DNA from 2 places in the Microbacterium sp. Z12_35 genome. Region 1 is predicted to be linked to the other one. Evidence: predicted binding sites of a transcription regulator. Region 1 holds the regulator's gene; the other holds the start of a gene.
What was found. The regulator LexA, encoded in region 1, represses DNA repair genes until DNA is damaged. The targets are predictions, from matches to a motif close to TCGAACANNTGTTCGA.
Positions count from the first base shown of each region.

Region 2: a site for LexA is predicted at 7,252-7,267, ahead of imuA' (DnaE2-dependent mutagenesis accessory factor ImuA'). Genes of this name have one in related genera too.

Region 1 covers NZ_JBZEGJ010000001.1:1,232,428-1,248,052, forward strand. The annotation lists gene AC4FS1_RS06135 (DUF1844 domain-containing protein) at 1-5, shown strand, start outside; gene AC4FS1_RS06140 (SseB family protein) at 345-1,109, opposite strand; gene priA (bifunctional 1-(5-phosphoribosyl)-5-((5-phosphoribosylamino)methylideneamino)imidazole-4-carboxamide isomerase/phosphoribosylanthranilate isomerase PriA) at 1,087-1,839, opposite strand; gene hisH (imidazole glycerol phosphate synthase subunit HisH) at 1,886-2,536, opposite strand; gene hisB (imidazoleglycerol-phosphate dehydratase HisB) at 2,533-3,147, opposite strand; gene AC4FS1_RS06160 (histidinol-phosphate transaminase) at 3,144-4,229, opposite strand; gene AC4FS1_RS06165 (LysM peptidoglycan-binding domain-containing protein) at 4,259-4,609, opposite strand; gene lexA (transcriptional repressor LexA) at 4,863-5,543, shown strand; gene metE (5-methyltetrahydropteroyltriglutamate--homocysteine S-methyltransferase) at 5,655-7,982, opposite strand; gene AC4FS1_RS06180 (methylenetetrahydrofolate reductase) at 7,979-8,929, opposite strand; gene AC4FS1_RS06185 (prolyl oligopeptidase family serine peptidase) at 9,090-11,006, shown strand; gene AC4FS1_RS06190 (hypothetical protein) at 11,105-11,668, shown strand; gene hflX (GTPase HflX) at 11,736-13,277, opposite strand; gene AC4FS1_RS06200 (class I SAM-dependent methyltransferase) at 13,379-14,020, shown strand; gene dapF (diaminopimelate epimerase) at 14,037-14,894, opposite strand; gene miaA (tRNA (adenosine(37)-N6)-dimethylallyltransferase MiaA) at 14,899-15,625, opposite strand, start outside.
Region 2 covers NZ_JBZEGJ010000001.1:76,318-91,942, forward strand. The annotation lists gene AC4FS1_RS00440 (helicase-associated domain-containing protein) at 1-1,656, opposite strand, end outside; gene AC4FS1_RS00445 (multidrug ABC transporter ATPase) at 1,659-1,925, opposite strand; gene AC4FS1_RS00450 (cold-shock protein) at 2,039-2,422, shown strand; gene AC4FS1_RS00455 (DUF3027 domain-containing protein) at 2,406-3,080, shown strand; gene serC (phosphoserine transaminase) at 3,158-4,270, opposite strand; gene AC4FS1_RS00465 (iron-dependent transcriptional repressor DtxR) at 4,469-5,170, shown strand; gene AC4FS1_RS00470 (M23 family metallopeptidase) at 5,402-6,292, shown strand; gene AC4FS1_RS00475 (HNH endonuclease) at 6,619-7,116, shown strand; gene imuA' (DnaE2-dependent mutagenesis accessory factor ImuA') at 7,278-8,003, shown strand; gene AC4FS1_RS00485 (DNA polymerase Y family protein) at 8,004-9,626, shown strand; gene AC4FS1_RS00490 (error-prone DNA polymerase) at 9,816-13,412, shown strand; gene AC4FS1_RS00495 (DUF2510 domain-containing protein) at 13,464-14,258, shown strand; gene AC4FS1_RS00500 (UBP-type zinc finger domain-containing protein) at 14,278-14,655, shown strand; gene AC4FS1_RS00505 (ROK family protein) at 14,673-15,605, opposite strand.

The sequences.
Region 1 (15,625 bases):
CCTGACCCGGGCTGGGCCCGTCGCTCCGGTCCTCGCTTCGGGCTCCGTGCCCCGGAAAACGAGGGCATCACGGAAATCGAGGATCGATCGAGCCCAAGGGGTCCTCGATCCGCGAGATGTCCTCGATTTCCGGGTCGCGTTCGGAAATTTTCCGGGCCCGCTCGCCCACGTCGCCGCTTGGTCGCGAGCGAGGCTCAGCGGGCGAGGCGACGTGACGTGCCCCGGAAAACGAGGAGATCACCGAAATCGAGGATCGATCGAGCCCAAGGGGTCCTCGATCCGCGAGATCTCCTCGATTTCCGTGAGCGGCTGCGGGTGCGTGAGCGGCTACGGGTAGGGAGCGGCTACGCGGAACGGTGGAGCTTGACCGTCAGAGAATCCACGAGCACGGCGATGCGGTCATCGGCCGCCCAGCGGCGGGCGACCCGCGCGAGCACCGCGTCCAGTTCCTCCTGGTCCAGGCCGTGCATGAGCTGGAGGTGCACGATGAGGTCGGGACCACGCAACTGTGCGGACGGATCGCCCGGCTCGACCGCGAGGTCGAGCACCGCCAGCTCCCCCGAAATGCTCTGCTGCAGCCCGGTGAAGACGTCCGCGGACAGGTGGCTCGGTTCCCACGGGATACCCTGACCGATCGCCCACACCGCGGGGCGACGGAGCACGAACTCCGTCTCGGACCCCGGATCGATCACGATCAGGTCGGTGTCGTCGGATGCTGCGGCGAGGGCCGTACGCACTCCCTCGGCGGGGACGGGGCGTGCCGCCGCATCCCACCGCCCCATCGCGTCGACCGAGGTGAAGACCGGGAGCACCTTGCGACCGTCGGGCGCGCCGACGGTCACGATCGACAGCTCCTGGGTCTTGTCCACGGTCAACCCGGTGGGTCCGACCCCCTCGTCGCCCTTCTCTGCGATGAGCGGGATCAGGAGGCGCGCGTGCCGGTAGGCCTCGACCACGGCCACCGCGTCGGCGTCTCCGGCCCGGAAACCCTGCAAGGCCGCGAGGAGCGCGGGGTCTGCCGATCCGTCGTCGCCGGAGTGCGGGTTCGCCTCGAAATGGCGGCCCTCCCAGGGCACGCCCGCGGAGTCAGCGCCGGAGTCCGGCGACATCCAGCGCCTCGGCCAGCGTGAAGGCCCCCGCATACAGCGCCTTGCCTATGATCGCGCCCTCGACGCCGAGGGGGACGAGTTCCCGCAGAGCGACGATGTCGTCGAGGCTCGACACTCCCCCGGATGCCACGATCGGCTTGGGGGTCCGCGAGGTCATCTCGCGCAGGAGCTCCAGGTTCGGTCCGCGTAGTGTGCCGTCCTTGGTGACATCGGTGACGACGTAGCGGCTGCAGCCGGCGTTCTCCAGCCGGTCGAGCACGGTCCACAGGTCGCCGCCATCCCGCGTCCATCCACGCGCAGCCAGGGTCGTCCCCCGGACGTCCAGGCCCACCGCGATGACATCGCCGTAGCGGCTGATGACATCCGCCGCCCACTCCGGGTTCTCCAGGGCGGCGGTGCCGAGGTTGATCCGCGCGGCACCGCTCTCCAAAGCCGTCTCGAGCGAACGGTCGTCGCGGATGCCGCCGGACAGCTCGACCTGCACGCCGCGCACCTGCTTGATGACCTTGCGGAGTATCCCGCCGTTGCTCCCGCGGCCGAACGCTGCATCCAGGTCGACGAGGTGGATCCATCGCGCGCCCTGCCGGGCCCACTCACCGGCGGCTTCAACCGGGTCGCCGTAGGACGTCTCGCTTCCGGCCTCCCCCTGGGTCAGCCGTACCGCCTTTCCGCCGGCGATGTCGACGGCGGGCAGCAGGATCAGCTCGGGACTTGACGCGAAATCGTTCATGGCTCCTCGTGCGAACGGACGGCGGGCGCCGGGGCTGGGCACAAGCTCAGAGAGTAGCCCCGCCGAGGCCGCCGATCCAATTGGACAGCAGCTTGATACCGGCCTCGCCCGATTTCTCGGGGTGGAATTGCGTCGCTGCGAGCGGACCGTTCTCCACCGCCGCGAGGAACGGCGTGCCGTACGTGCACCAGGTGAGGGCCGGTGAGGGGAACGGCGGCAGAACTTCCAGATTCCACTGCTGCGCCGCGAAGGAGTGCACGAAATAGAACCGCTCGGACTCGAGACCGGCGAACAGGCGCGAGCCTTTGCCCGCCTCGACGGTGTTCCACCCCATGTGCGGCAGCACCGGAGCATCCAGTTCGGTGACCACTCCCGGCCACTGCCCGAGCCCCTCCGTATCGACCCCGCGTTCCACCCCACGGCCGAAGAGCACCTGCATACCCACGCAGATTCCCAGAACCGGACGGCCACCGGCCAGACGGCGCTCGATGAGCTCGTCACCGCGGCTCTCCCGCAGTGCCTCCATGACGGCGTGGAAGGCCCCGACTCCGGGGACGACCAGACCGTCGGCGTCGCGGATGAGTCCGGCGTCCTTCGTCAGGCGCGCATCGGCTCCGGCCGCAGCGAGAGCCTTCACAGCGGAGTGGATGTTGCCCGAGCCGTAGTCCAGGACGGCGACGAGCGGCTTATCGCTCACAGAGCGCCCTTGGTGCTGGGGATGCCGTCGACCATCGGATCGAGCGACTTCGCCTGCCGGAACGCACGCGCGAATGCCTTGTACTCGGCCTCGGCGATGTGGTGCGCGTCGCGGCCCTCGAGCACGCGGATGTGTACGGTCAAGCCGGCGTGGAACGCGATCGCCTCGAACGTGTGCCGCACGAGCGAACCGGTGAAGTGCCCGCCGATGAGGTGGAATTCGAAGCCGGCCGGTTCACCGACGTGCACGAGGTAGGGCCGGCCGCTGATGTCGACGACAGCCTGCACGAGCGCCTCATCGAGCGGCACGAGGGCGTCGCCGAACCGGGTGATGCCCGACTTGTCGCCGAGGGCGTCACGGATCGCGTCACCGAGCACGATGGCCACGTCCTCCACGGTGTGGTGCGCGTCGATGTGCGTGTCGCCGGTCGCGCGCACCGTGAGATCGATCAGGGCGTGCTTGGCGAACGCCGTCAGGAGGTGGTCGTAGAAAGGCACACTCGTCGAGATGGAGCTGCGCCCCGAGCCGTCGAGGTCGAGTTCGATCTCCACGGAGGACTCGCTCGTGGCACGTCGCAGGGTCGCGGTGCGGGGCGCGCCAGTTCCGGTCATACCTTCGATCCTATCGAGGCCAGGGCATCGAGGAACGAGGTGGACTCCTCCTCCGTCCCGGCAGTCACGCGCAGCGAGTGCGGGATACCGACGTCGCGGATGAGGACACCGCGGTCATAAAGCGCCTTCCACGTGGCAGCAGGGTCATCCACCCCGCCGAAAAGGACGAAGTTCGTCGACGACTCGTAGGGCGTGTAGCCCAACGCCGAGAGGGTGGCCCCGATGCGATCGCGCTGGCTGATGATGTCCTCGACCATGCCGAGCATCGTGGAGGCATGCCCCAGGGCGGTCACCGCCGCCGCTTGCGTGAGGGCGCTGAGGTGGTAGGGCAAGCGCACGAGCCGCAGGGCGTCCACGAAGGCCGGATCCGCCGCCAGGTAACCGACCCGGGCGCCGGCGAACGCGAACGCCTTGCTCATCGTGCGCGAGACCACCAGCCGTTCGCGACCCGGGAGAAGGGTGAGCGCCGAACGCTCGTCCCGCGGCGCGAACTCGTGGTAGGCCTCATCCACGATCACGATGCCGTCGGTGGCGTCATACACGGCGGAGATGACGTCCAACCCCATCGGCGTTCCGGTGGGGTTGTTGGGCGCGCAGAGGAACACGACATCCGGCTGAACCTGCGCGACCTGCGCGGCCGCGGATTCCGGTGAGAGCGTGAAGTCGTGCGCCCGTTCGCCCGCCACCCACCGCGCTCCGGTGCCCCGGGTCAGGAGGGGATACATCGAGTACGTCGGCGCGAAGCTGAACGCCGTGCGGCCGGGACCGGCGAAGGCCTGCAGGATGTGCTGCAGCACCTCGTTGGATCCGTTGCCCGCCCAGATCTGATCGGGGGTGAGTCCGTGGCCGAGGTACTCCGCGAACGCCTCACGAAGAGCCGTGAACTCCCGGTCGGGGTACCGGTTCACGTCCCGCAGCGCTCGGGCGATCGAGTCGAGGATGTCATCGGCCACTTCTTGCGGCACGGGATGTGTGTTCTCGTTGACGTTCAAGGCGATCGGCAGCGCGGCCTGGGGGGCACCGTACGGCACCAATCCGCGCAAATCGTCGCGTAGCGGGAGGTCGTCCAACCGGATCGTCATTCTCCCCATGCTACGGCGAGCTGATCGGGCTACGGGGTGGCGGCGAACTCTGTAGGGATCGCCAGGCGCTGGCCGGCCGACACCGTCGAGGAGTCCAGCATGTTCAGCCGCGAGATCGCGTCGACGACGTCACGCGTGTCGGCATCGGGGGCGACGTCCTGGGCGATGGACCACAGCGACTCCCCAGACATCACCGTGATCTCGGTGAACGTCCCTGCCGGCGCTCCCCCGTCACCCGAGGCGAGGGCGGACCCGCCGGCGAGGGCGGCCCACGTGATCGCCAGCACGGCGGGAAGTGCGGCCAGGGACGCCAGCACACGGCGACCACGCGCGGTGAGGCGCAGGCGGGTGGTGGGGGCGACGCTCGCGATGGTGGCCATGGCTCCTCCTTTGGGGGAAGGTTCGCATCCAGCACTCGGCCGGGAGGGCAAGATGCGAACCTGTCTTCCGAATCTATCTTCGATATACTTCGCGTGTCAACCAACGCCTGATCGGACATGGATCGGAGGCGACACGCGGAGCGCAGCGACATCCGAAGCCCGATACCGGATACGGTTTCGACAACGGAAGACCATCACGGACCTCCGACATTCGAAGACCGGTGCCATGGCGGGCCCGGGAGGGAGCAGGAGAATGACCGACGCGACCGCTCGAGAGAAGCCGCAGACGCGCCGACGCAAGAGCCTCAGCGACAAGCAGCTCGCGATCCTCGAAGTCATCCAGAGATCCATCGCCCGGCACGGCTACCCGCCGAGCATGCGCGAGATCGGCGACGCCGTCGGGCTCAAGTCGCTCTCCAGCGTCACGCACCAGCTCAACCAGCTGGAGCTGAGCGGATACCTCCGTCGCGACCCCGGCAAGACCCGGGCCATGGAGGTGCTGATCGATCTGCCGGGCACGGCGGCGGAGAATCCGGCCGACGCCGGCCCGTCGGTCGGCGACGCCGCGCTCGTGCCGCTGGTGGGCCGCATCGCGGCCGGTGTGCCGATCACCGCCGATCAGCACGTCGAGGAGATCTTCCCGCTCCCCCGCCAGCTCGTGGGCAAGGGCGACCTCTTCATGCTGAAGGTGTCGGGCGAGTCGATGATCGACGCTGCGATCTGCGACGGCGATTGGGTCGTCATCCGCTCACAGGCCACTGCGGAGAACGGCGAGATCGTCGCGGCGATGCTCGACGGCGAGGCCACGGTCAAGACCTTCCGCCGCCGCGACGGCCACACCTGGCTGCTCCCGCGCAACTCCGCCTTCGAGCCGATCCTCGGCGACGAGGCGGTCGTTCTGGGCCGCGTCGTGGCGGTGCTGCGCGCCGTCTAACCCCGCCGCCGCCCCCTCCGCATCCGCGCGAGAAACGACATCCCGGCCGAGAAACAACGCGTTGCGTTACGTCTCGGCCGGGATGTCGTTTCTCGGTGGCGTCCGTGGGGGTCAGGCGACGGGGGCGGCCACACGCGCGCGCGTCCGGCGCGTGGCCTCGATGATGTTGCGGAGGGACGCCACCGTCTCGTCGTAGCCGCGCGTCTTCAAACCGCAGTCCGGGTTCACCCACACCTGCCGCAGCGGCAGATCATCGACGGCGCGGTCGAGCAGCTCCGCGACCTCGGCGACCGAAGGCACACGCGGTGAATGGATGTCGTACACGCCCGGGCCGATGCCGTGGGCGAACCCGGAGGTGCGGATGTCGCCGATCACTTCGCCGCGGCTCCGCGCAGCCTCGATCGAGGTCACGTCCGCATCCAAGGCGGCGATCGCATCGATGACCACCGCGAACTCCGAATAACACAGGTGCGTGTGCACCTGCGTCGCGTCGGCTGCGCCGGCCGTGGCCAGGCGGAACGACCCCACCGACCAGTCGAGGTACGCCGGCTGGTCCGCGCGCTTGAGCGGCAGGAGTTCGCGGAGGGCGGGCTCGTCGACCTGGATGACCCCGATCCCCGCACGCTCAAGGTCGGAGATCTCGTCGCGGAGGGCAAGGGCGACCTGATTCGCCGTCTCCCCCAGCGGCTGGTCGTCGCGGACGAACGACCACGCCAGGATCGTCACCGGTCCTGTCAGCATCCCCTTGACCGGCAGTTGGGTCAGTGACTGCGCATGCGTCGACCAGCGCACCGTGATCGGTGCCGGGCGCGAGACGTCGCCCCACAGGATCGACGGTCGGGTGGCGCGTGATCCGTACGACTGCACCCACCCGTGACGGGTCACCGCGAACCCGCCGAGATTCTCGGCGAAGTACTGCACCATGTCGTTCCGCTCGGGCTCGCCGTGCACCAGCACGTCGAGTCCGAGCTCCTCCTGCAGCGCAACGACGCGGGCGATCTCCTCGCGGAGGAACCCCTCGTACGCATCCGTGTCGATCTCCCCGCGGGCGAAGCGTGCACGGGCGCGGCGGATGTCACCGGTCTGGGGAAACGATCCGATGGTGGTGGTCGGAAGCACGGGCAGCCCGAGCGCCTCCCGCTGTGCCACCTCGCGCACCCCGTACTCGCCGCGAGAGAAGTCGGCATCGGTCAGCGCCTGGGCGCGGGCGCGCACGTCGCCGTCGCGGACTCCGGGCGCATTCCGGCGATCGGCGAGAGCGGCGGATGCGGCGGCCACCTCATCCGCGATCGCGTCGGGGCCGTCCTCAAGACCCCGCGCCAGAGTCGCCACCTGACCGATCTTCTGGTCGGCGAACGCCAGCCATGTCGCGAGGCGGGGGTCGAGGTCCGGCTCGTCCTCGACATCGTGCGGAACGTGCTGCAGCGACGTGGAGGTCCCGGCCGCCACAGCGGCGGAGCCGAGGGCGGCGAGCTCGGCGAGGCGGGTGTGCGCTGCTCCGAGATCACCTCGCCAGACGTTGCGTCCGTCGATGACGCCGCCCACCAGCGTCTTGCCGCCCAGCCCGTCGACGACCGGCGGGACGGCTCCCCGGGTGAGATCGACCGCGATCGCCTCGACGGGGGCTGCGGCCAGCGCCGCCCACGCCTGCTCGGAGAGCTGCGCGTAGGGGGCTGCGACGAGGATCGCAGGGCGGTCGGATGCTCCGCCCAACGCCGCGTACGCCCGCTCCGCCGCCGCGGCGAGGGACGCCGCATCCTCCGGGAGGCTCTCGCTCACCAGCGCCGGCTCATCCAGCTGCACCCACTCCGCGCCGGCCGCGCGGAGTGTTGCGAGGAGTTCCGCGTACACGGGAAGCAGGTCGTCGAGGCGGTCGAGCGGCCGGAAGCCGTCCGGCGCCCCGTCGGCGGGTTTTGCGAGGGCGAGGAATGTCACGGGGCCGACGATCACCGGCCGCGTCGTGTAGCCGTCGGCGCGCGCCTCGGCCACCAGGCGCGCATACCGGTCACTGGAGAGGCGGAAGACGGTGTCGGGCGAGATCTCGGGCACGAGGTAGTGGTAGTTCGTGTCGAACCACTTCGTCATCTCCAAGGGGGGATGCTCCCCCGCGCCCCGCGCCGCAGTGAAGTACCCCGCGAGGGGAACGGTGCCGTCGGCCTCGCGCAGGTCAGCGAAGCGCGCGGGGACCGCGCCGACGGTGACAGCGGCGTCGAGCACCTGGTCGTAATACGAGAACGACTCAGGGATGGCGGAGTCGTTCCGGCCGAGCCCCAGGGCGGCCAGGCGGCCCCGCGTCGCGCGACGCAGCGCCGCCGCTGCGGCCTCGAGCTCCGCCTCGTCGAGCGCGCCCGCCCAGTGCGCCTCCACGGCGCGCTTGAGCTCGCGCCGGCGTCCGATGCGGGGGTATCCGAGGATCGTTCCGGTGGGGAATGCGGTCATCTCGCGGTCTCCTTGTGCGGTGTGAGGACACCGGCCTCGCGGAGGACCGCGAGCACCGTGTCGTGGTGGTTGAAGGCGTAGAGGTGGACGCCAGGCGCGCCGCCGTCCACCACGTCGGCGACCAGACGTGCGGCGTAATCGATTCCGATGCGGGTGCGACCCTCGGACGTGGGCTCCACCTCGAGGGCGATGGCGAGCTCGGACGGCAGATCCTCGCCGGTGAGCTCGAGCACGCGCCGCAGACGTGCCGGCGAGGTGATCGGCATGATGCCGGGCAGGATCGGGATGGTCACGCCGGCGTCGCGGGCGCGCGCGACGAACCCCAGGTAGTGGTCGGCGTGGAAGAAGAGCTGCGTGATCGCGAGGGTCGCTCCCGCGGCCTGTTTCGCCAGCAGGGCATCGATGTGCTGACGAGGATGCCGCGAACGCGGATGCCCCGTGGGGAACGCTGCGACCGCGATCTGCACGCGGGGGCGACGGTCCACCCGGGCGGCCCCGGGAAGCCCGGGGATGCCGAACTCGGTGTAGGGCGCACGCTCGGCCTGCACCCTGTCGATGAGTTGCACCAACTGCGCTGAGCTCTCAAGGTCGCCGAGTTCCACCTCGTCTTCGGCCACCCCCTCCGGCGGGTCGCCACGGAGCGCCAGGAAGCTCGTGATCCCCGCGTCCAGGAATTCACGGATGAGTGCGGCTGCGCCGGTGTAGCTGTTGCCGATACAGGTGAGGTGCGCGAGCGGCTCGACGTCGGTCGTGCGCCGGATGTGGCGGAGCACGTCGAGCGAGCGCCCGCCGGTGGATCCACCCGCGCCGTACGTCACGGAGATGAACTGGGGCCCGGTCCGCGCCAGACGCGCGATCGTTTCGTGGAGCGCCGGCTCCGAGGTCGCCGAGCGAGGCGGGTACAGCTCGAAGGAGAACGGCACGTTGGTGCGCAGATCGTCGGACATCTGGGGCTCTCGGCGGAGGAACGGGGTGCTGCGCGCAGCACCTACGGCGGTTTGCGCACGCGACGTCAGGGGCGGGGCGGTCGTGCGGTTCGACGGTACCGCCGGCCCCTTCCCGAGGGGTGCGGTGTGTCGGACTGTTTCGCCGATCTAGGCTGACGGCATGCCTGCTCCCCTCCCCCACGGCTCTTGGCCATCTCCCCTCTCCGCGCGCGATGTGGCGGCGGCGTCGCCGCGGATCGACGGCGCGCGGTTCGTCGGTGATGAGGTGTGGTGGGGGCAGACGGTTCCTGAAGAGGGCGGCCGGACGACGGTGCGACGGCGGTCGGCGGATGGCACCGTGAGCGACGTCCTGCCGGCGCCGGGGAACGCGCGTTCCCGGGTGCACGAGTATGGCGGAGGCGCATGGGCAGCGACCGACGACGCCGAGCTCGTCTACGTCGAGAAGAGCGATCAGCGCGTGTGGGCACTCCGGCCGGGCGGGCAACCGCGAGGCCTGACCCCCCGCGCCGACGGCGTGCGGTTCGGCGGCTTGCGCGTTCAGGCAGGGATGCTGCTGGCCGTGCGCGAGACGGACGGGACCGGGCGCACGCCGCAACGCGACATCGTCGTGATTCCCCTGGACGGTTCCGCGGCCGCGAACTCGGCGGCCGTGCAGAGCATTGTGGCCGGCAGCGATTTCGTGGCGCAGCCGGCACTCTCCCCGGATGCGACGCGACTCGCCTGGATCGCGTGGAATCACCCGGACATGCCGTGGGATCGCACGGAGCTCCGTGTCGGCGAACTGCAGGACGGCCGGATCGACACGTGGGCTGTTGTCGCCGGCGGCGCGGACCGCGCGCCGCTGCAACCGGAATGGACAGGACGGGACGAACTCGCGTTCCTCGACGACGCGTCCGGCAGGTGGAACCTGTGGGGCACGCGGGTCGGCGGCACGCCGCATCCGATCGCCCCCGCCGATGCCGACACCGGCGGCGCACTCTGGGTGCTGGGTTCCCGGTGGTTCGCGCCCATCGACGGCGGCTTCGTCGCGGTGCGCACCGACGGTGCCGACCAGCTGGTGCTTCTGACGGACGGAAACGAGCGCACGCTGCCGGTGCCGGTCACATCAGGCGCCCTCGTGGAGGACGCCCACGGCCGAAGGGTGCTGGTCTCGGGCAGCAGCCCGCATCAGCAGGGTGGGCTGTGGATGATGGATGTCGACGCGGAGGAGGCCGTCCTCGTGGCCGGTGGCACGCCGGTTCTCCCGGAGGACTGGATGCCGCGCCCGCGGAGCCTCACGGCGGAGGGGCCGCACGGCCCTGTGCACGCCTTCTCCTATCCGCCGACGAACCCCCACTACACCGGCGTGGAGGGCGAGCTGCCGCCCTGCATCGTCCTCGTCCACGGCGGCCCGACCTCACACGTCGGGCCGGCAGCATCCGCGAAGATCGCCTACTTCACCAGTCGCGGGATCGGCGTGCTGGACGTCAACTACGGCGGGTCCACCGGCTACGGGCGGATCTACCGTGATCGGCTGAAGGGGCAGTGGGGCATCGTCGACGTGGACGATGTGGCTGCCGCCGCGGAGGGACTCGTGGCCGGCGGCGACGCGGACGGCGAGCGCCTGGCGATCGACGGCGGGTCGGCCGGTGGCTGGACGGTGCTGGCGGCGCTCGTGGGCACGGATGTGTTCGCGGCGGGAATCGCGCGGTATGCCGTCGGCGACGCGCGGACGCTGGCAGAGGACACGCACGACTTCGAGGCGCGCTACCTGGACGGACTCATCGGTCCGCTGCCGGAGGCCGAGGCCCTCTACCGCGAGCGGTCCCCGCTGAGCCGCCCCGAGCGATTCCGCGTGCCGATCCTGATTCTGCAGGGGGCCGAGGATGCGGTGGTCCCGCCGTCGCAGGCGGAGGCGATCCGTGATGCTCTTGCGGCCCAGGGGATCCCGCACGCGTATGTGCTCTATGAGGGCGAGGGCCACGGTTTTCGCCGTGGCGAGACGATCGCGCACGCCCTGGAGAGCGAGCTGGCGTTCCTCGGCCAGATCTTCGGCTTCGAGACGCCAGGGGTCCCGCCGATCACGCTCTCGACCTGACACCCCGTCGAGCCCGACGCGCCGCGGCACCGACCCCGCTGCCCACCGAGTGTCAACGGTCGGTTGACATCAGCGTCAACCTTTGGTTGACTATCGACATGGATGAGATCCGGGCAGCACAGCAAGCAGTGCAGGATGCCCGCCGCCGACTGGAGTCCGCCGTCGATGCGGCGCGGGCGGCGGGGCGGACATGGGCCGATATCGGGAGGGAATTGGGAATGACGAGGCAGGCAGCATTCAAGCGGTTCGGGAAGCCGGTGGATCCGGTAGGCGGCGAACCGCTCCCCCGGCGGGGCGTGGCGGAGGTCCGCACCACGACGGAGCTCGTGTTCACGCTCATCGCGACCGGCGATTACGGCAGGCTGACCGAGATCATGCATCCGGTCACCGCGCAGGAGCTTCCGCGCGAGCGCATCGCCGACACGTGGCGAACGGTGCTCGGTGAGGTGGGTGCGCTGCAGAGCCTCCGCGACACGCGCGTGGAGATGCCCGGCGGGGCCACCATCGCTGCCGAAGAAGACGAGGTCGTCGGCACCGTCGTGGGCGCGACCACCCTGGTCTGCGAGGCCGGGGAGATGACCGGCCGCGTGGCAGTGAACGAGGACGGCCTCGTCGTCGGCATCCTCATCGTGCCGGAGGGGTACGGCCCCACGCCCTTCTAAGTCCCCGACGCGTGTGAATCGGCTGCCGCACCCCTCGGTGTGGCAGCCGATTCACGCACGTGGCGGGTCAGGATGCGAAGGGTGCCAGCTCGGCAGCGAGCCGCTCCCCCACGTGCGCGTGCAGGTACGTTCCTTCGGCACGGTGCTCCTCGGCCAGGATCAGCCCGGAGTCGTGGGCCGCCGAAATGAGCTCGCCCCGGTCGTAGGGCACGACCGCGCGCACCTCGACCGCGGGAAGCGGAAGCGCCTCCTCGATCGCCGCGCGCAGCTCGCCGACCCCCTCGCCGGTCCGCGACGAGACGAACAGCGCGCTGGGCTCGAGGCCCCGCAGCACCATTCGCGTATCGGGATCGAGGAGATCCGCCTTGTTGAACACGACGATCTCGCGCGTCGAACGGGCGCCGACATCCCCCATGACATCCCGCACCGTCGCCAGCTGGGCCGCCGGGTCGGGATGCGACCCGTCCACGACATGCACGATGACGTCGGCGTCGCCGACCTCCTCGAGCGTGGAGCGGAACGCCTCGACGAGCTGGTGCGGCAGGTTGCGGACGAATCCGACCGTGTCGGTGAGGGTGTACACGCGGCCGTCGACGGTCTCCGACCGACGCACCGTCGCATCCAGCGTCGCGAACAGCGCGTTCTCCACGAGCACGCCCGCACTGGTGAGGCGGTTCAGCAGACTCGACTTGCCCGCGTTGGTGTATCCGGCGATCGCGACGGCGGGAATGACGTTGCGCTTGCGCTCGGCGCGCTTGGCGTCCCGGGCGGGCGCGAAGTCGCGGATCTGTCGGCGCAGCAGGGCCATGCGCGTACGGATGCGGCGTCGATCGAGCTCGATCTTCGTCTCACCCGGACCGCGTGAGCCCATACCGGCACCGCCGGCACCCACCTGGCCACCGGCCTGGCGGCTCATCGAGTCACCCCAGCCGCGCAGACGCGGTAGGAGGTATTCGAGCTGGGCCAGTTCGACCTGCGCCTTGCCCTCGCGGCTCTTCGCATGCTGGCTGAAGATGTCGAGGATGACCGTCGTACGGTCGATGACCTTGACCTTCACGACATCTTCGAGCGCACGGCGCTGGCTGGGGGCGAGCTCGGTGTCGGCGATGACCGTGTCGGCGCCGACGGCAGCGACGATGTCGCGAAGCTCCTGAGCCTTGCCGCGGCCGACGTACGTCGCGGGGTCGGGATGCGGCCGCCGCTGCAGCACGCCATCCAGCACGACGGCACCGGCCGTCTCCGCCAACGCGGCGAGTTCGCGCAGGGAGTTCTCCGCGTCCCCCTGCTCGCCCTGGGCGTGAACGCCCACGAGAACGACGTTCTCCAGCCGCAGCTGGCGGTACTCGACCTCGGTGACGTCTTCCAGTTCGGTGGAGAGCCCGACGACGCGGCGAAGCGCGGCGCGTTCCTCGCGTTCCCACTGCTCGCCGTCGCTGTTGCCGTAGCTCACCGTGGTCTCGTCCTGCAGGGCCTGAGCGGCCCCGAACACACTGACCCCGGAGCGAGCCTCGGCACGCTCGAGCACACGATCCACGGGGTCGACCCGGGTCTCATCGGTGCTCGAAACGGGCAGCTGGTGCCCGTGTCGGGGTGTGGTGGTGTCCGTCATATCATCCTTTCTCGATGCCTGACCGGCCGGTTACCGCCCGGTCGGGCACCCCTGCACTCTAACTGTCCCGCCATCGGGACGGTCTCCGCTACGCTTCCGGCATGGGCAGCGACCACTATTTCAGCGCGTCGCCTTCCAGTTCCGCCCAGTTCCGTCGCATCCGCGTGACCTTGGCGGGGCACGACCGCGAGGTCACGACGGCGGCGGGAATCTTCAGCCCCGACCGGCTCGATGCCGGTACGGCGGTGTTGCTGTCCCACACGCCTCCCCCGCCCGCCGGCGGTCACTTCCTCGATCTCGGCTGCGGCTGGGGCCCGATCGCGCTGTCACTGGCGCTGGAGGCGCCTCGCGCCACGGTGTGGGCGGTCGACGTCAATGAACGGGCCTTGGACCTCGTGCGGCGCAATGCCGAGGAATTGGGGCTTAATAACGTCAACGCGGCCCACCCCGAGGATGTTCCCTCGGACGTCGTTTTCCGCACCATCCGCTCCAATCCCCCGATCCGCGTGGGCAAGAACGAGCTGCACCACATGCTCGAGCACTGGATCCCCCGCCTGGACGTCCGATCGGACGCGTGGCTGGTCGTGCAGCGGAACCTCGGTTCGGACTCGCTGCAGCGGTGGCTGGACGCGACCTTCCCGCGAGGCTTCACGGTGCAGCGCGCCGCGACGTCCCGCGGCTACCGGGTGCTCAAGGTGCGCCGGCACGGAACGCCCGAGACCGGGACGATCACGCTGCCGTGACACCCCAGGGCGCGGGTCAGGAGAGCGTGATCTCGCCCGAATAGACGAGGGATGCGGGTCCGGACAGCATCACCGAACCCTCGTGCACGCGGACGCCGAGGCGCCCGCCCGGGACGTCGACGACCCAGCGATCGGGCGCCGCCTGACCTGCCCAGTGGCGAACTGCGAGGGCGGCAGCGGCCACGCCTGTCCCGCAGCTGAGGGTCTCGCCCACTCCGCGTTCGAAGACCCGCATGCTGATCTCGCCCACGCCGTCGCGGACCAGCGGATCGGACGGCACAACGAACTCGACGTTGGCCCCGCGTGCCGGTGACGGCTCCAGCACGGGCTGATACGTCAGATCGAGGCCCTCCAGCTCGGCGGCGGATGACAGCGCGACCACGATGTGCGGGTTGCCCACGTCGATGCCGATGCCCGGGCGCGCGATATCCAGGCCTCGTGCACGAACGAGAGTGTCCCCCGATTCGATCCGGAAGCGGCCCAGGTCCACCTCTAGGCCGTCCTCACTGCGGGTGAGTGTCTTCACGCCGGCGCGGGTTCCGATGCGCAGCCCGCCGTCGAGGCTCGCCAGCCCGGTCTGGGAGAGGTACTTCGCGAAGACACGGGTACCGTTGCCGCACATCTCGGCCTTCGACCCGTCGGCATTGCGGTAGTCCATGAACCACTCCGCGCCGGCCGCGGCCGCATCGGACCCCTCCGCGATGGAGGCCGAGCGGACGACACGCAGCATCCCATCGGCGCCGATGCCGAAGTGCCGGTCGCAGAGCACCGCCACCTGCGCGTCGCTGAGGTCCACCTCGCCGTCGGGATCGGCGATCAGGACGAAGTCATTACCGGTGCCGTGGCCCTTGGTGAACGGGAGCGAAATCGGCATGCCGTCAGTCTACGGTGGCGGCGCGCACGAGGTCTGCGGCGTCGATGGTGCGCGCATCCACCCAGGTGACGTCGTCATACCGGCGGAACCACGACACCTGACGGCGCGCGTACCGCCGAGTGAGAGCCTGGGTCTCCTCGACCGCTTCCTCGGGTGTCATCTCCCCCCGCAGCTGGGCGAGCGCCTGCGCGTATCCGATGGCACGGCGCGCCGTCACGCCGCGCTCCAGCCCGCTGGCCCGCAACATGTCGGCTTCGTCGACCAGGCCGTCCTGCCACATCCGGCGCACGCGCGAGTCCAGCAGGGGCACCAGCTCCGACCGCTCGATGGCCGTCGCGACGACGGAGGTGCGCGGATGCCAGAGCACGGGCCGTGCGGGCAGCGCCGCGCCGTGCGTGGACTCGCCTTGCGCGAGCACCTCGAGAGCCCGCACGATGCGGCGGCCGTTGTGCGGGTCCACGCGCGCCGCCGTCGCCGGGTCTGCCGCCTGCAGCCGAGCGAAGAGCACCCCCGGCCCCTGTTCCGCCAGCTCAGCCTCCAGGCCCGCGCGTAACGCGTCGTCGCGGGGCGGAAATCGGAAGTCGTGGATGACCGCGGAGACGTACAGCCCCGAACCACCGACGAGGATCGCGTCCGCCCCCCGCGCATGGATGCTGCGCACCGCGGTGCGTGCCGCTTCCTGGTACCACGCCACCGCGGCCTCGTCCGTCACCTCGAGCACGTCCAGCAGA
Region 2 (15,625 bases), 1.2 Mb from region 1:
GCCGCGCAGGCGCCCACCGCCGAGGCCGGTCGCCTCGAGGCGGAACGTGCGGGTCGACCCGTCGGGGAGCCGCACGACGACATCGACCACCGCGCGTCCGCGCACCGCGGTGTCGAGTTCGCGTTCCAGCCACGCGGCGTCCGCGTCTTCCGACTCACTGCCCGCCCGCACACGTGTGAGAAGCGCTGCGTACTGTTCGGATGCCGGCGGCACCGACCGCTCGGCGGCGAGCCGAGCGCGATCCAGTTGCCGCGGCATCCCGGCGTCATCCACCGCGATCACGGGGTAGCGGGCGTCGGCGAGGGCCCAGTACACGGTTTCCTCACCGATGCGGGAGACCAGTGCCCCGCCGTCGCGGACGAGGCCGAGCGCGCGCAGGGCCTGATCGACGGCCACGGTCTCCAGGGCTGCGGAGTCATCGCTGGTTACGCGCGTGCGCCCGCTCACGGGATCGCGGCCCACCCGGAGGAGCCCGTACCGTTCGGCGGTGCGGCTGAGGACGTACTCCAGAGGCTGCGGGACGCCGGTGAGCGACAGTTCCTGGAGGAAGGCGCGCACCGACTGGGCGCTTTCTCCGGCGGTGATGGCGGCCGCGAGGCTGTCGGCGCTGAACCGATAGGTCGACGCCTGAGCGCGGGACTCGCGGACGGCCATGCTGCGCAGCCGCACGTCCAGGTGCGGCACGAGGGGGCCGGGGGCGATGGCGGTGAGGTCGTTCTGGAGGTAGACGCGGTCGACTTCAGGGGGCAGGAAGGCGCCGAGCGCCGCCGTGTCGGCCGAGCCGCCCGCCGCCAGAGGCGAGGCCCACGGCGGCTCACCACCTCCGGGCGTCAGCAGGCCCCACGCCACAGCGCGGGCGCGCCAGAGGCCGGCGCGCGTCGGCCACGCGGTGTCGAAGGGATAGGCGTCGATCCACGCCGCTGCCGGCACCCAGCCCCCCTCGGGCGTCCGCAGGCCGGCGGGAAAGGCGTCGCGCAAGCGTTCGGCGGCGCTCATCCAGCGCTCCAGGGTGGGGCTTGCCACCCAGGCGCGCCCGGCCGCGGTCACCAGCCACGCCCGCTCCTCTGCATGGAGCAGGCCGGTGGATGCGGCGAGCCCGACGAGCAGGTCGGCCGTATCGCCGTCCGGTGCGGCGCCGTCGTCGACCAGGGCCCGGCGGTCGCCGGCGCCGAGCGCGCCGTTGCCGATGCGGGTGAGCGGCTCGGTCAGGGCGCGCAGGAGCACGTCGGCGAGGGAGGCGGCGGAGGTGAAAGCGTGTTCCGCCGCGGCGGCATCGTCGGCGGGGGATGTCGACCGATCCACCGCCTGCGGGGGTTCGGCGGGAGCTTCGCGGTCGCGCACGGCGACGCCGACCGCCGCGAAGGGATGGCCGTCAGCATCCACCAGTCCCGCCGCAACGAGGGCGGGGCGCGCATCGACGGGCACGGGGGCGCCGTCGGCCGCGGCGTGGGCGAGCGCCGACGCCGAGGGATACGGCAGAGCCGTGAGCGCCCGCGCGACGGAGGTGGGCTCGAGGAGGGCCGCAGCCACGTCGAACAGGTCGCGCCACGCCGCGGTGGGAGGAGCGCCCCGGGCAGCGAGCAGCTCCGCCAAGTCCGCATCATCCAACTGGGCGAGGGCGATGGCCAGCGCGCGTTGGTCGGAGGTGGGCGGCACGGTCAGTGATCCCGGTTGGCGCGGGCCCTTCGCACGAAGCTCATCACGAGCACCGTGATCAGCAACACGAAGGCGAGCACCGGCGCGATATAGACGGTCGCACCCACGGTCGGCCACACACCCGTCGCGAAGTCGGAGCCCATGGCCGAGCCGATCATGATGGCGATGAAGCACACGATCGACAACACCAGAAGGCCCAGCGACATGAACGCCAGGATGCGGTCGATGCGGCGGACCGGAAGGTCTTCGCCGGGCGTGCGGGTGCTCATCCGCTTCAGCCTAGCGGTTCGCGCCCGTGCCGTAGTCTTGATGATGGCGATCCATCGGTCGCGATCCATCCCCGTCCGCGTCCGCGCGGACTTCTGCTTTCAGCGAGGTTTCCATGCCCACCGGCAAGGTCAGGTTCTACGACGAAGAGAAGGGGTTCGGCTTCATCACCAGCGATGACGGCCAGGACGTCTTCCTGCACGCGACTGCCCTGCCCGCCGGCGCCCCTGCCCCCAAGGCAGGCGCGCGGCTGGAGTTCGGTGTCGCCGAGGGCAAGCGCGGTCTGCAGGCGCTGTCGGTGCGTGTCCTCCAGGCGCCGCCCAGCGTGGCCAAGCGCACCCGCAAGCCCGCCGACGACATGGCGGTGATCGTGGAGGATCTCGTCAAGCTGCTCGACGACATGGGAACCGACCTCCGTCGCGGCCGGTACCCCAGCGGCTCGCACGGCAAGAAGGTCGCCGCCGTGCTGCGCAAGGTCGCTGATGACCTCGACGCCTGATTCCATCGACGAGCGCCTGCTCGCCGCATCCGACCTCGCCCGCGCCGCGCTCCTCGAGGTGACCTCGGAAGCCTCCGTGGGCGACCCTGTCGGGTACATCGACGAGGGCGACGGCGTGGTGTCGCTGCGCTTCGCCAACCGGCTCGCCGGCTACCCGGGCTGGTTCTGGACCGTCAGCGTCGCGCGCGTCGAAGACGCCGAGCCGACGGTTCTCGAAGTCGAGTTGCTTCCCGGGGATGATGCCCTGCTGGCGCCCGAGTGGACGCCGTGGGCTGTCCGTCTCGCCGAGTACCAGGCCGCGCAGACCGCCCTGGCCGAAGCGGCCGACGCCGCCGGTGAAGACGCCGACATCGACGAGGACGACGCGGACGAGTCCGACGACGACCTCGACGATGACGAGATCGACGACGTGCTGGGCGATGACGATGACGACGACGAACTCGACGAGGACGGGTCGCCCATCCTGCACGCCGGAGACCTCGACGGTGTCGACATCGACCAGCTCGATCCTTCCGCCCCCGACGACGACGACGATCTCGACTCCGACGACGACTCCGAGGAAGACGTCGACGTCGACTCCGACGAGGACCTCGACGACGACTCCGACGAAGACCTCGACGACTCCGACTCCGACTCCGACGACGAGTCCGAGCGCTAACTCCTCCTCAGTCGACTCGCCAAAAAACGTCCGGATTTCGGGTGAAACCGGACGTATTGTGGCGAGTCGACGGTCGGTTAGAGGCGCTCGATCGTGTAGTCGATGCAGCGGATGAGCTGACGCACGTCGTCGGGCTCGATCGACACGAAGGTCGCGATCCGCAGCTGGTTGCGGCCGAGCTTGCGGTACGGCTCGGTGTCGACGATGCCGTTCGAGCGCAGGCTCGCCGCCACGGCGGCTGCATCCACCCGCTCATCGAAGTCCACCGTCACGACGACCGGCGAGCGGTCGGCCGGGTCGGCGACGAACGGGGTCGCGACCGCTGAGGCCTCGGCCCAGTCGTACAGCGTGGTGGAAGACTCCGACGTGCGCGCGTTCGCCCACGTCAGCCCGCCGTTGTCGAGGATCCAGCTCAGCTGGTCGTCCAGCAGCAGCAGCGTGGTCAGCGCCGGGGTGTTGAGCGTCTGCTGCAGGCGGGAGTTGTCCAGCGCGTTCTTCAGGCTGAGGAACTCGGGGATGTACCGGTCGGATGCGGCGATCCGCTCGATGCGCTCGATCGCGGCGGGGGAGACGACGGCGAACCAGAGGCCGCCGTCGGACCCGAGGTTCTTCTGCGGCGCGAAGTAATAGACGTCGGCCTGGGCGACGTCCAGGTCGATGCCGCCGGCGGCGCTCGTCCCGTCGATCACGGTGAGCGCGCCGGGGTCGCCCTGGACACGCGTCACGGGGGTCGCGACCCCGGTGGACGTTTCGTTGTGCGGCCACGCGTACACGTCGACGCCTTCGATGGGCTCGGCGACGGTCGCGGTCCCGGGCTCGACCTTGCGCACATCGGGAGCTTCCAGCCACGGCGTCTTCGCGGCAGCGGCGAACTTGCCGCCGAACTCGCCGAAGACGAGGTTCTGCGCGCGGCGCTCGATGAGGCCGAACGCCGCAGCATCCCAGAACGCCGTCGACCCGCCGTTGCCGAGGATCACCTCGTAGCCGTCGGGAAGGCGGAACAGTTCGCCCAGGCGTCCGCGGACGCTTCCGACAAGGTTCTTCACGGCCGCCTGACGGTGCGACGTCCCGAGCAGCGTCGCGCCGCGCGTCACCAGCGCCTCGAGCTGCGCTCCGCGGATCTTCGAGGGGCCGCATCCGAAGCGTCCATCGGCGGGCAGGAGGTCGCGAGGCAGATCCACGTGCGGCATGGCTCGATTCTAGGGCGGCCCCGCGCACCGCCCTCTCCGCCCCCAGGCACGGTCACGGACGGTTTCCGTCGTTCTGCGCGGCCGGATTCCGACGAAAGTCGTCCGTGACCGCACGGGGAAGGGGGGATGGCCGGGCCGGGGCTCAGGAGCGTTGGATAGGCTGGAAGTCCACCGCTGAGCGCCGAGGAACCCCGCCATATGACCGATCTCATCGACACCACGGAGATGTACCTGCGCACGATCCTCGAGCTGGAAGAGGAGAACATCGTGCCTCTTCGTGCGCGCATCTCCGAGCGCCTCGGGCACTCCGGCCCGACGGTGTCGCAGACCGTCGGGCGCATGGAGCGTGACGGACTCGTCGTCGTCTCCGAAGACCGGCGACTCGAACTCACCGACGCCGGTCGCCAGAAGGCCGTCGATGTGATGCGCAAGCACCGTTTGGCCGAGCGCCTCCTCAGCGACGTCATCGGGTTGGACTGGGCGTACGTCCACGAGGAGGCGTGCCGGTGGGAGCACGTCATGAGCGAGCAGGTCGAGCGTCGCCTGGTCGAACTCCTCGGTCACCCCACCGAGTCGCCCTACGGCAACCCCATCCCGGGACTCGATCAGCTCGGCGACCACCCGGCCAACACTTTCGAGCAGGGTGTCGTGGGCCTTGTCCGTCGACTCAACGAGGCCGGCGCGCCGATCGCCGGGACGGTACGGCGCCTCGCCGAGCCCGCGCAGGTCGATCCGGAACTGCTGCAGCAGCTCAAGGCAGCCGGGGTCGTCCCCGGCGCTCGCGGCGATTACCGGTTCAACGAGGGCTACGTCCTGCTGCAGATGGACGGCAGCGACGAGGGCCTGGAACTGCCGATCGAAGTGGCCTCGCACATCTTCCTCGTCGACGACCAGCACTGATCCTCCCCAGCCGGGTCTCGCTGGCAGTTGTCCACGGGATTTGTGGTCAGCGTGACATATTCGTTACCTTCCGGTAGCGTTCATCCCGTCCCCAGGTGAAAAGCCCCACCGTCGGACCCCGCGCAGGCTGCCTCATCGGCTCGTCGTCTGCGGAGGGTGAAGCCCGCATATCGTCCCCAACTGAGTCCCGACGAGCCAGTGCCGACAGGCGCGGAGGCGCCGGAGGAACTATTGGCTGAAGATATCGATTCGGTCGGATCTGCACCCGAGCAGAACACGACCGACACGACCCGCCGCGCCCGAGCGCGCACCTCGACTCGCGCCAAGGTGCGGCCCCCGGCGAAGGCGAAGGCGCCTCGTGCCGCCGCACGACCCACCCGTCAGCGCCCGCTCCGCTCGGGGAAGGCTGCGCCGCTGCGCAGCGCTGCGGTCCTGACGATGGTCGCCGGTCTGATCGCCACCGTCGCGCTGCCGGCCTATGCGGCCTGGCAGCCCGAGGAGGAGTCGCGGACCTTGCAACAGATCGCCGCCGACGATGCGCAGTCGCTCGTCGTGGCCTCGGACGCATCCGCGGTTCAGCTCCAGCGCAGCAGCTACGCAGCCACCACGGCGGAGGAGATCGAGAAGAAGAAGGCCGCCGAAGCCGCTGCCGAGCGTGCTCGCGTCCGTGCCGCCTCCTCCCCGGTATCGCTGTCGTCGATCGACCTGACCATGACCGCTCCGGGCTCCGGCGAGGTCCGCTGGCCGCTGTCGGGCTTCAAGCAGGGCCGTGGCCTCGGCGACTCCGGCTACCACCAGGGCGTCGACCTGCTCGCCGGATGCGGCACACCGCTGTTCGCCGCCGCCGGCGGTGTCGTGCGCGTCTCGCAGGAGAGCTTCGGCGGATACGGCGTGGCGGTCACGATCGATCACGTCATCAACGGCCAGCGGGTCAGCACCCTGTACGGCCACATGACCTATGGCAGCCGCGTCGTCCGGGCGGGCGAGAGCGTCGCCGCCGGGCAGCTCATCGGCGTCGTCGGGTCGACGGGCAGTTCCACGGCGTGCCACCTGCACTTCGAGGTGCACGTCAACGGCGGCGTCGTGGACCCGTGGGGCTGGCTCCAGTCCAACGCCAGCTGAGACTTCGCAAAGGCGGCGTGCCGGGGAATGGTTCCCGACACGCCGCCTTTTCGTTCCCCGAGGCGATCCCCGGGCGTGTCGCGTGGGTTAGCCTGTCAGCGACGCTGAGAGAAAGCGGAGGAGCCGATGGGCATCACACCACGCATTCGCACCACGGATGCGCTCGGTCTGCTCGTCCTTCGGCATCGTGGAATCGGACGCCGCGGCTCGGCCGTGGCGTTCTGGCGCTGTCTGTGAAGACAGCGCCTTTTTCATAACCTGCGCTCCTTGATCCGTCGCATGTCGAATATCCGAGAATCCGTCCCGGCCATTCGAGAGGAAGCGGAATGCGCACATTGGTGCTCAACGCGGGCTATGAGCCGCTCGCTGTCGTGTCGTTCAAGCGAGCGCTCGTGCTCGTGATGGACGAGAAGGCCACCGTGATCGAGCGGGTGGAGGGCGACCCCGTGTGGGCGGCCGCAGGGGCCTACGACCGCCCCGCGGTCATCCTCCTCACCCGCTACGTGCGAGTGCCCGGTGCGCGCCGCATCCCGGTCACGCGAAGAGGCGTGCTGCGCCGCGACGGGCATCGCTGCGCCTACTGCGGCAAGACAGCATCCACGATCGACCACGTCTTGCCGCGCTCGCGCGGGGGCGCGGACTCGTGGGAGAACCTGGTCGCGTGCTGTCTTCGCTGCAACAACCTCAAGGGCGACCGCACGCCGCAGGAGATGTCGTGGAGTCTGCGGCTGATCCCGGGTGCCCCCCACGGGACGCAGTGGACGGTTCGCGGCACCGACCGCGCCGACCCGCGCTGGGAGCCCTACCTGGCTCTCGCCGCCTGACCTCTCCTGCCCCTGACGGTTACGGACGGTTTTCGTCGCTTCGCGGCGTCCCAGAGCGACGAAACCGTCCGTCATCGTGAGGGGATGCGGAATGTCGGAGGGCGTTCGTATCTTCGAACCACGGGATTGAGACCGTAGAACAAATGTTCTAGCCTGTGGGAATGAGGGCGATCGTGCGGACCGAGGCGGAAGCGCTGAGCGACGTACGCGAGCTGCGCGCGCAGCTCGAGCGTATGCAAGGCCGCCGTCTGGACGCTCCCGCGATGCCGACCCATCCCGCGTTCGCCGGTCTCCTTCCCGGGGGAGGGCTGCGGCCCGGGTCGGCCTATACCCTCGCCCCCTCGACCGCGCTGCTGCTGGCACTGATGGCGCGACCGTCGCAAGACGGCGCGTGGTGCGCGGCCGTGGGCATGCCCGAACTGGGTGTCGAAGCCGCCGAGCGCTATGGGCTCGACCTCGACCGGCTCGTCTTCGTCCCCGAACCGGGTCCGCGGTGGCTGGCGATCACCGCGACGATCGCCGAGGTGATGCCCGTGGTCGCCGTGCGCCCGCCCGCGCGTGTGACCGACGGCGAGGTCTCGCGGCTGTCCGCCCGCTTGCGCGATCGCGGAACCGTGCTGCTCGTCCAGGGCGCGTGGCCGCAGGCCGAGGCGACGATCGATGTCGCCGATCCGCGCTGGGAGGGCCTGGGCGCCGGGCACGGATACCTCGCCGCACGCGAACTGACCGTCTCGGTGACCAGCCGGCGCTCGCCGTCGGCACGCCGAGCGCGGATGCTTCTTCCCGCCGCCGACGGCACCGTGTCGTTGCTCGGGCCTGCCGCCGAAGCATCCCGCCCCCGCCTGGAGGCGGTGCCGGAGTTCTCCGAGGTGAGGGCGGTGGGCTGAATGCTCGCACCCGTACGCAGCCTCGTGCTGTGGTTTCCCGACTGGCCGGTGACGGCGCTCTCCCTGGACGGCGCCGCCGCCGAATCCGGTGCCCTCGACCCGGCTGCGCTCGACCCGGACGCGCACACGCTGCACCCGCAGAGCTCCATCGCCGTGTTCGAGCACAACATCGTCGTGGCGTGCTCGGATGCGGCCCGTGCCTCCGGCGTCCGGCGCGGGCAGCGACGACGGGACGCGCAGGCGGTCAGCCCCGGGCTCGTGATCGTTCCCGCCGATCCCGTGCGCGACGCCCGCGCCTTCGCACCGATCGTCGCGCGCATCGAAGAACTCGCCCCCGGCGTGCAGATCGTCCGCCCGGGGCTGTGCGCCCTGCGCGCCCGCGGGCCCGCGCGGTACTACGGCGGTGAGGACGAAGCCGCCCGGACGCTTCTGGCCGCCCTCGTCGCCGACGGCATGACGGGGGTGCGGGCAGGGGTCGCCGACGGCCTGTTCACGGCCCAGCTCGCCGCACGTGCCACCCGCGCGGACGCCCCGGTGCGGATCGTGCCCTCGGGGGAGGCGGCGCCGTTCCTCGCGCCGTTGTCGGTGGGGGTGCTGGAGTCGGCGGGGGCCGGATCGACCGCATCCCGTGAGACGGCGCTGCCCGAACTGCTGGCACGGCTCGGGGTGCACACCCTCGGCGCTTTCGCGGCGATGGAGGTCGAACGTGTGCGCGACCGCTTCGGGGAGCAGGGCGTGCGGCTGCACGCCCTCGCGGCCGGTCGCGACTCCCGCCCGGTCGAACCCCGCACCCCGCCGCCCGAGCTGCACCGCGAGGTGTCGTTCGAACCGCCCCTGGAACTGGCCGAGCAGATCGCCTTCGGGATGCGCATCGCCGCCGATGAGTTCGTGCAGGGCCTCGGGGAGCGTCACCTGGTGTGCACGGAGTTGCGGGTCGAGCTGGTCGGCGACCGGGGAGAGCGCAGCGAGCGGGTGTGGCTGCATCCGGGGTCGTTCGACGCGTCCGCTGTGGTCGACCGGGTGCGGTGGCAGCTCGCCGAAGACGCGCAGAGCGTCCTCGGCAGCGGCGTCGCTCGCGTGAGGATCTCGCCCGAGGCCGTGGATGAGGCATCCCATCACGTGATCGGGCTGTTCGGTGCTGGTCCGGAAGAGCGCGTGCATCACGCCCTCTCGCGTGTGCAGGCGATGCTCGGTCATCGCGGGGTGCTCACCCCGGCCGTCGGCGGCGGGCGCTGGCTCACCGAACGGCAGGTGCTCGTGCCGTGGGGGGATCGAGCGGTCGTGGCGAAAGAACGCGCCCGCCCGTGGCCGGGAAGCCTGCCCGATCCGCTGCCGACCACCGTCTACCCGCAGCCGCGCCCGGTGGGTGTCACCGATGCCGCCGGCGGAACCGTGGTGGTGGGGGAGCGCGAGGTGCTGAGCGCGCAGCCGGCGCTGTTCGCGGTCGGTGGTCGGCGCGGCCGCATCCGGTCGTGGGCTGGGCCCTGGCCGATTCGCGAACGGGGGTGGGATGCGGTGCGCCGGCGTCGCGCGCACCGTTTCCAGGTGGTCGATGACGACGGGGTCGCCTGGCTGCTCGTCGAGGAGAACGGCGTCTGGACCGCCGAGGGCCGCTATGACTGACCCTTCGTCTCGCACCTCAGCCCCGTCCCGAGTGGCCGGCCCGGGCGAGGACATCTGCCGAGCCGAGGACGGAGGACGCGCCTTCGCTCCTCTGCTCGGCAGATCTCCTCTGCCCAGCCGGGCAGGAACGGGCCGCATCCGGTCCTGTTCCGGCCGCACCCGGTCCCTGAGCCGGGCGGAGGCACGCTGATGGGCTTCCACAACCCGCCCGTGCCGTGGTCGGAGATCGAACGCACGCTCAGTGATCGACGTCGCCCCGGCACGGTTCCCGCCGGAGCCGACGGCGGCGACAGTCCGGCGTGGTCGCGCAAGCGCGGACCCTACGTGCCCCCGGCCATCGAGCGTCCCGCCGACACCGTGCCGTATGCGGAACTGCACGCCCACTCGTCGTACTCGTTCCTGGACGGCGCATCCTCGCCCGAAGAACTCGCCGAGGAGGCCGAGCGCCTGGGGCTCCACGCGCTCGCGGTCACCGACCATGACGGCTTCTACGGCATCGTCCGCTTCGCCGAGGCCGCCGAGTCGCTGCAGCTGGGCACCGTCTTCGGCGCGGAGCTGTCGCTGAACCTGCCCGGGCCGCAGAACGGCGAACCCGATCCGGTCGGCTCGCATCTGCTCGTGCTCGCGCGCGGGGAGGAGGGGTACCACCGGCTCGCGGCGGCGATCACGTCCGCGCAGCTGCGCGGTGCGGAGAAGGGGCGGCCGGTGTACGACCTCGACGAGCTCGCCGAACGGGCCGGCGGTCCCCACGACCCGCAGTGGGCGGTGCTCACCGGCTGCCGTAAGGGGCCGGTCCGTCGCGCGCTCGCCGAGGACGGCCCGGATGCGGCGGCCGCCGCGCTCGACCGGCTCGTCGAGCGCTTCGGCCCCGATGCGGTGCACGTCGAGCTGATGGATCACGGTAATCCGCTGGACTCGCGCCACAACGACCTGCTCGCCGCGCTCGCCGCCGAGCGGAAGCTGCCGGTGCTCGCCACCAACAACGTGCACTACGCGGCCCCCGAACGGGAACTCCTGGCAGCGGCCGTCGCCGCGGTGCGGGCGAACCGGGGCCTCGACGAACTCGACGGATGGTTGCCCGCCCACGCCGGCGCCCACCTGCGCTCGGGGGCGGAGATGTCCCGGCGGTTCGCGCGGTATCCCGGCGCGGTGGCGCGCACCGTGACCCTCGCCGATGAGCTCGCGTTCCCCCTGCGGCGCGCCAAGCCCGCGCTGCCGAAGCAGAAGGTGCCCGACGGGCACACGCCGATGTCCTGGCTGCGGCACCTCGTCTGGGAGGCGGTGCCGCGCAAGTACCCCGACCTGAAGCCGAAGGATCGCGACCGCATCGAGCGCGAGCTCGGGGTGATCGAGATGAAGGACTTCCCCGGCTACTTCCTCATCGTCTACGGCATCGTGCAGGAGGCCCGCCGCCGAGGCATCCTGTGCCAGGGGCGCGGGTCGGCGGCCAACAGCGCCGTGTGCTTCCTGCTCGACATCACCGCGGTCGATTCGATCGCCTACGACCTGCCGTTCGAGCGGTTCCTCTCGAGCCTCCGCGACGAGGAACCCGACATCGACGTGGACTTCGACTCCGACCGGCGCGAGGAGATCATCCAGTGGGTCTACCGCCAGTACGGCCGTGACCGCGCCGCGCAGGTGGCCAACGTCATCCAGTACCGGCCGAAGAACGCCGTCCGCGACATGGCCAAGGCGCTCGGGCACTCGCCGGGGCAGCAGGACGCGTGGTCGAAGCAGGTCGAGCGATGGGGGGCGGCGCTGGATACCGGGGCCGATCACGACATCCCCGATCAGGTGCTGGCGTACGCCACCGAACTGCTGAAGGCGCCGCGGCACCTGGGGATCCACTCCGGCGGCATGGTGCTCACCGACCGCCCGGTGGGGGAGGTGGTGCCCATCGAGCACGCGCGCATGGAGAACCGCACGGTCATCCAGTGGGACAAGGACGATGCCGCCTGGATGGGGCTGGTGAAGTTCGATCTGCTGGGCCTCGGGATGCTGGCGGCGCTGCAGTACTGCTTCGACCTCATCCGCGATGCGACGGGGGAGGTGTGGGAGCTCGCGACGATCCCGAAGGAGGAGAAGGCCGTCTACGACATGCTGTGCCGCGCCGATTCGATCGGGGTGTTCCAGGTCGAGTCCCGCGCGCAGATGGGGTTGCTCCCGCGTTTGCAGCCGCGCCGGTTCTACGACCTCGTGGTGCAGATCGCGCTCGTCCGCCCCGGGCCCATCCAGGGAGGCGCCGTGCATCCGTTCGTCCGGCGCAAGCTCGGCCAGGAGAAGGTGACCTATGCGCACCCGAAGCTAGAGCCGGTGCTCGAGCGGACGATGGGCGTGCCGGTGTTCCAGGAGCAGCTCATGCAGATGGCCGTCGCGGTGGGGGACTGCACGGCCGAGGATGCTGATCTCCTCCGCCGGGCGATGGGATCCAAGCGCGGCGTGGAGCGGATCGAGAAGCTCCGCGAGAAGCTGTACGCCGGAATGGCCCGCAACGGACTCACTGGCGAGGTCGCCGACGGGATCTACGCGAAGATCCAGGCGTTCGCGAACTTCGGGTTCGCCGAATCCCACTCCCTCTCGTTCGCCCTGCTGGTCTATGCGAGCTCGTGGATCAAGCTGCACTATCCGGCCGCGTTCCTGGCCGGGCTGCTGCGCGCTCAGCCGATGGGGTTCTACTCGCCGGCGACGCTGAGCGCCGACGCCCGCCGGCATGGTGTCGAGGTGCGCCGACCCGACCTGCTGCGCTCGGGCGTCCAGGCAACCCTCGAACCCGTCACGGATTTCGAGGAGATCCCGGAAAGCGAGGATGCTGCGGCCCGATCCGGTCCTCGATCCGCGCGATCTCCTCGGTTTTCGCCCGCCGGGCCGGGCGAGCCGGCCGGATCCACCGCGGATTTCGAGGGGATCCCGGAAATCGAGGATGCTGCGGCCCGATCCGGCCCTCGATTCGCGCGATCTCCTCGGTTTTCGCCGGCCGGGGCCACCGGCCTGCCCGCGTGCGCTGACCGCCACCAGCCGCCGGTCGGCGATTTCGATCCGAAGGCCCCCGACGAGTCGGATGCGCACCGCCGCGACGGGCGGTTCGCGGTGCGTCTGGGACTGGCGGAGGTCACTGGGATCGGTGCAAAGGTGGCGGAGCGCATCGTGACCGAGCGGGAGACACGAGGGGAGTATCGCGATCTGCGCGACCTCGTGCGCCGGACCGGCCTCACCGCCGCCCAGCTGGAGGCGCTCGCCACGGCGGGTGCGTTCGACAGCCTCGGCATCAGCCGCCGCGAGGGGATCTGGCTGGCCGGCTCCGCGGCGCAGGACCGCGCCGAATTCCTGCCCGAGTCGATGGTGTCGGTGCAGCCGCCGCTGTTCCCCGACCCCACGAGTTATGAGGTGCTCGCGGCCGACCTGTGGGCGACGGGCATCTCACCGGGCGATCATCCCCTCACGCATTACCGCTCCCAGCTCGATGCGCGGGGGGTTCTCACCTCGCGAGAACTGCGCACGCACGAGAACGGCCGGCGCGTCGAGGTCGCCGGGCTCGTGACCCACCGGCAGCGGCCGGCCACGGCATCCGGCATCACCTTCCTCAACCTCGAGGACGAGCACGGCCTGGTCAACGTGATCTGCTCGGTCGGTGTGTGGAACCGTCATCGGCGCGTGGTGCGGGAATCTCCCGCGCTCATCGTGCGGGGGATGCTGGAGCGTTCGGTCGAGGGGGTGACCAACCTCGTGGCGGACCGGTTCGAAGACCTGCGGGTGGGGGTGTCGCACACCTCACGAGACTTCCGGTGATCGGGCTGCCGAATAGACTCGACGCGACCCGGCTCTCGCGGAAGGACCGACATGACCGACGCCCCTCAGTTCCCTCCGGGGTGGTACGCCGACCCGGACAACCCCTCCGTCCATCGCTGGTGGAACGGATCGGCGTGGACCGAGGCCCGACAGCCGGCTTCCGCCGCCGCACCCGCCCCGGCCGCCCCGGCCGCCGTGCCCGCCCCGGCCACCGCCGCCGCGGCCGCCGCTGCCCCTGCGGCGCCCGCACACCCCACCCCCGCCCCGGCGCAGCCCGCGTACCCGACCTATGCGTCAGCGCCCGCGGCGTACCCGGCCTATCCGTCGGCCCCCACGGCGCCCGCCCCCGAGCGTCGTGACATCCCGACCGAGACGCCGTGGATCTGGCTCATCGTCTTCCTGCCGCTGGTCACCTTCCTGCCCCTGTTCTTCATCGACTGGCGTGGGTTCCTCGAGGACAGCATCAACGACTCCCTCGAGTCGCCCTCCAACGCGTGGGCGGCCTCGTTCACCGGCGCCACGCTGCTCCTGACCCTCCTGGGATACCTGGTCATCGCCGCGCAGGTGGCGTTCGCCTACCTCGACTGGCGGGCGCTGCGCGCACGCGGGATCGACAAGCCGTTCCATTGGGCGTGGATCTTCTTCACGCTGATCGTCAGCAACGGCGTCTACGTCATCGGTCGCGGCGTGATCCTCCGTCGGCAGACCGGCAAGGGTCTTGCCCCCGTGTGGGCGTGGATCGCGGTGACGGTGCTCAGCATCGGAGTGGGTGCGGCCTTCGCCGTCTACCTCCTCAACGAGGTGTTCACCCTCATCTCGATCTACGACGCCGGCTCGCCCTTCTAGCCCGTCGAAAAGAGGAGACATGGCCACCGAGCAGATCGACCCCACCGACCAGATCGACCCCACCGCGAAGCCGTGGTCGTCGGGATGCGCCGAGTGCGACGCGGCGGGCGGATGGTGGGTGCACCTCCGCCGCTGTGCGGCGTGCGGGCATGTGGGATGCTGCGACGATTCGCTCGGTCGTCATGCGACCGCGCACTGGCAGAGCGCGGGCCACCGTTTCATCCAGAGCTTCGAGCCGGGGGAGGACTGGTGGTGGGACTACCAGGAGCAGGCCTCCATCGAAGGTCCGGAGCTGGCGCCTCCCACCAGTCGCCCCGAATCCCAGCCGTCACCCGGCCCGGAAGGCCGGGTTCCGAACGACTGGCGGCAGGCGTTGCGTCGCGCATCGTCGGAGTGAGAATCCGCTGTGACGCGTCACGCCTGGGCGCGTAGTACGAGCGCCGCGGCGCCGAGGAGCGGACTGTCGCTTCCGAGCTGGGCTCGCATGATCCGCGCACGCGCGAGGAACGGGTAGGGCGCGGCGGCGTCGCGGGAGGCGCGAACAAGATCGACGTAGTCCTCCGCGACGTGGGAGAAGCCGCCGCCGATCACGATGAGCTCGAGGTCGAGGAGCGCGCTGGCCGATGCCAGCGCGGAACCGACCGCGGCGGCGCTCCGACGCACCGCGGAGCCGGCGATCGCGTCATTGGCGGCATACGCGGCGGCGAGCTCCTCGCCGGTGCTGCCCTCCCAGCCCTGTTCGCGCGCCCATCGGACCACGTTCGGACCGCTCGCTACGCGCTCCACCGTCGCGTCGAGGCCATGGACTCCCGGGGCGGTGAAGCCGGCGACTTCGATCTGCCCGAGATGCCCGGCGTTGCCTGTGCTTCCGGCATAGGGGGCGCCGCGGGTGATGATGCCCCCGCCGATGCCGGTGGACACGATCATCCCCATCATGGTGCCGACATCGCGGCCGGCGCCGAGCCAGTGCTCCGCGATCGCGATGCAGAGCCCGTCCAGGGCGACGCGCACGGGGGTCGCGTGCAGGTGCGGGGGGAGGACGCGGCGGATCGCGGCCACGAGGGGAAACCCCGCGGCGTCAGGCAGGTTCAGCGGAGACACGGTCTGGCGTGCGGTGTCGAGAGGGCCGGCACTGCCGATACCGACCCCGACGATTTCCGCACCAGGCGGGATGGCGGCGACGGCTGCAGTGACGACGGTGGTGAGGGCGCGCTCCAGGTGTGACCGGTCGCTCTGCGCGCCGGTGGCCGCGCGGGCACGGGAGCCGGGCACCACGGCACCGGATTCGTCGACGAGGCAGGCTTCGATCTTGGTTCCGCCGAGGTCGACGGCGATGGCGAGCGGCACGACGGAAGCCTACTGGCCCC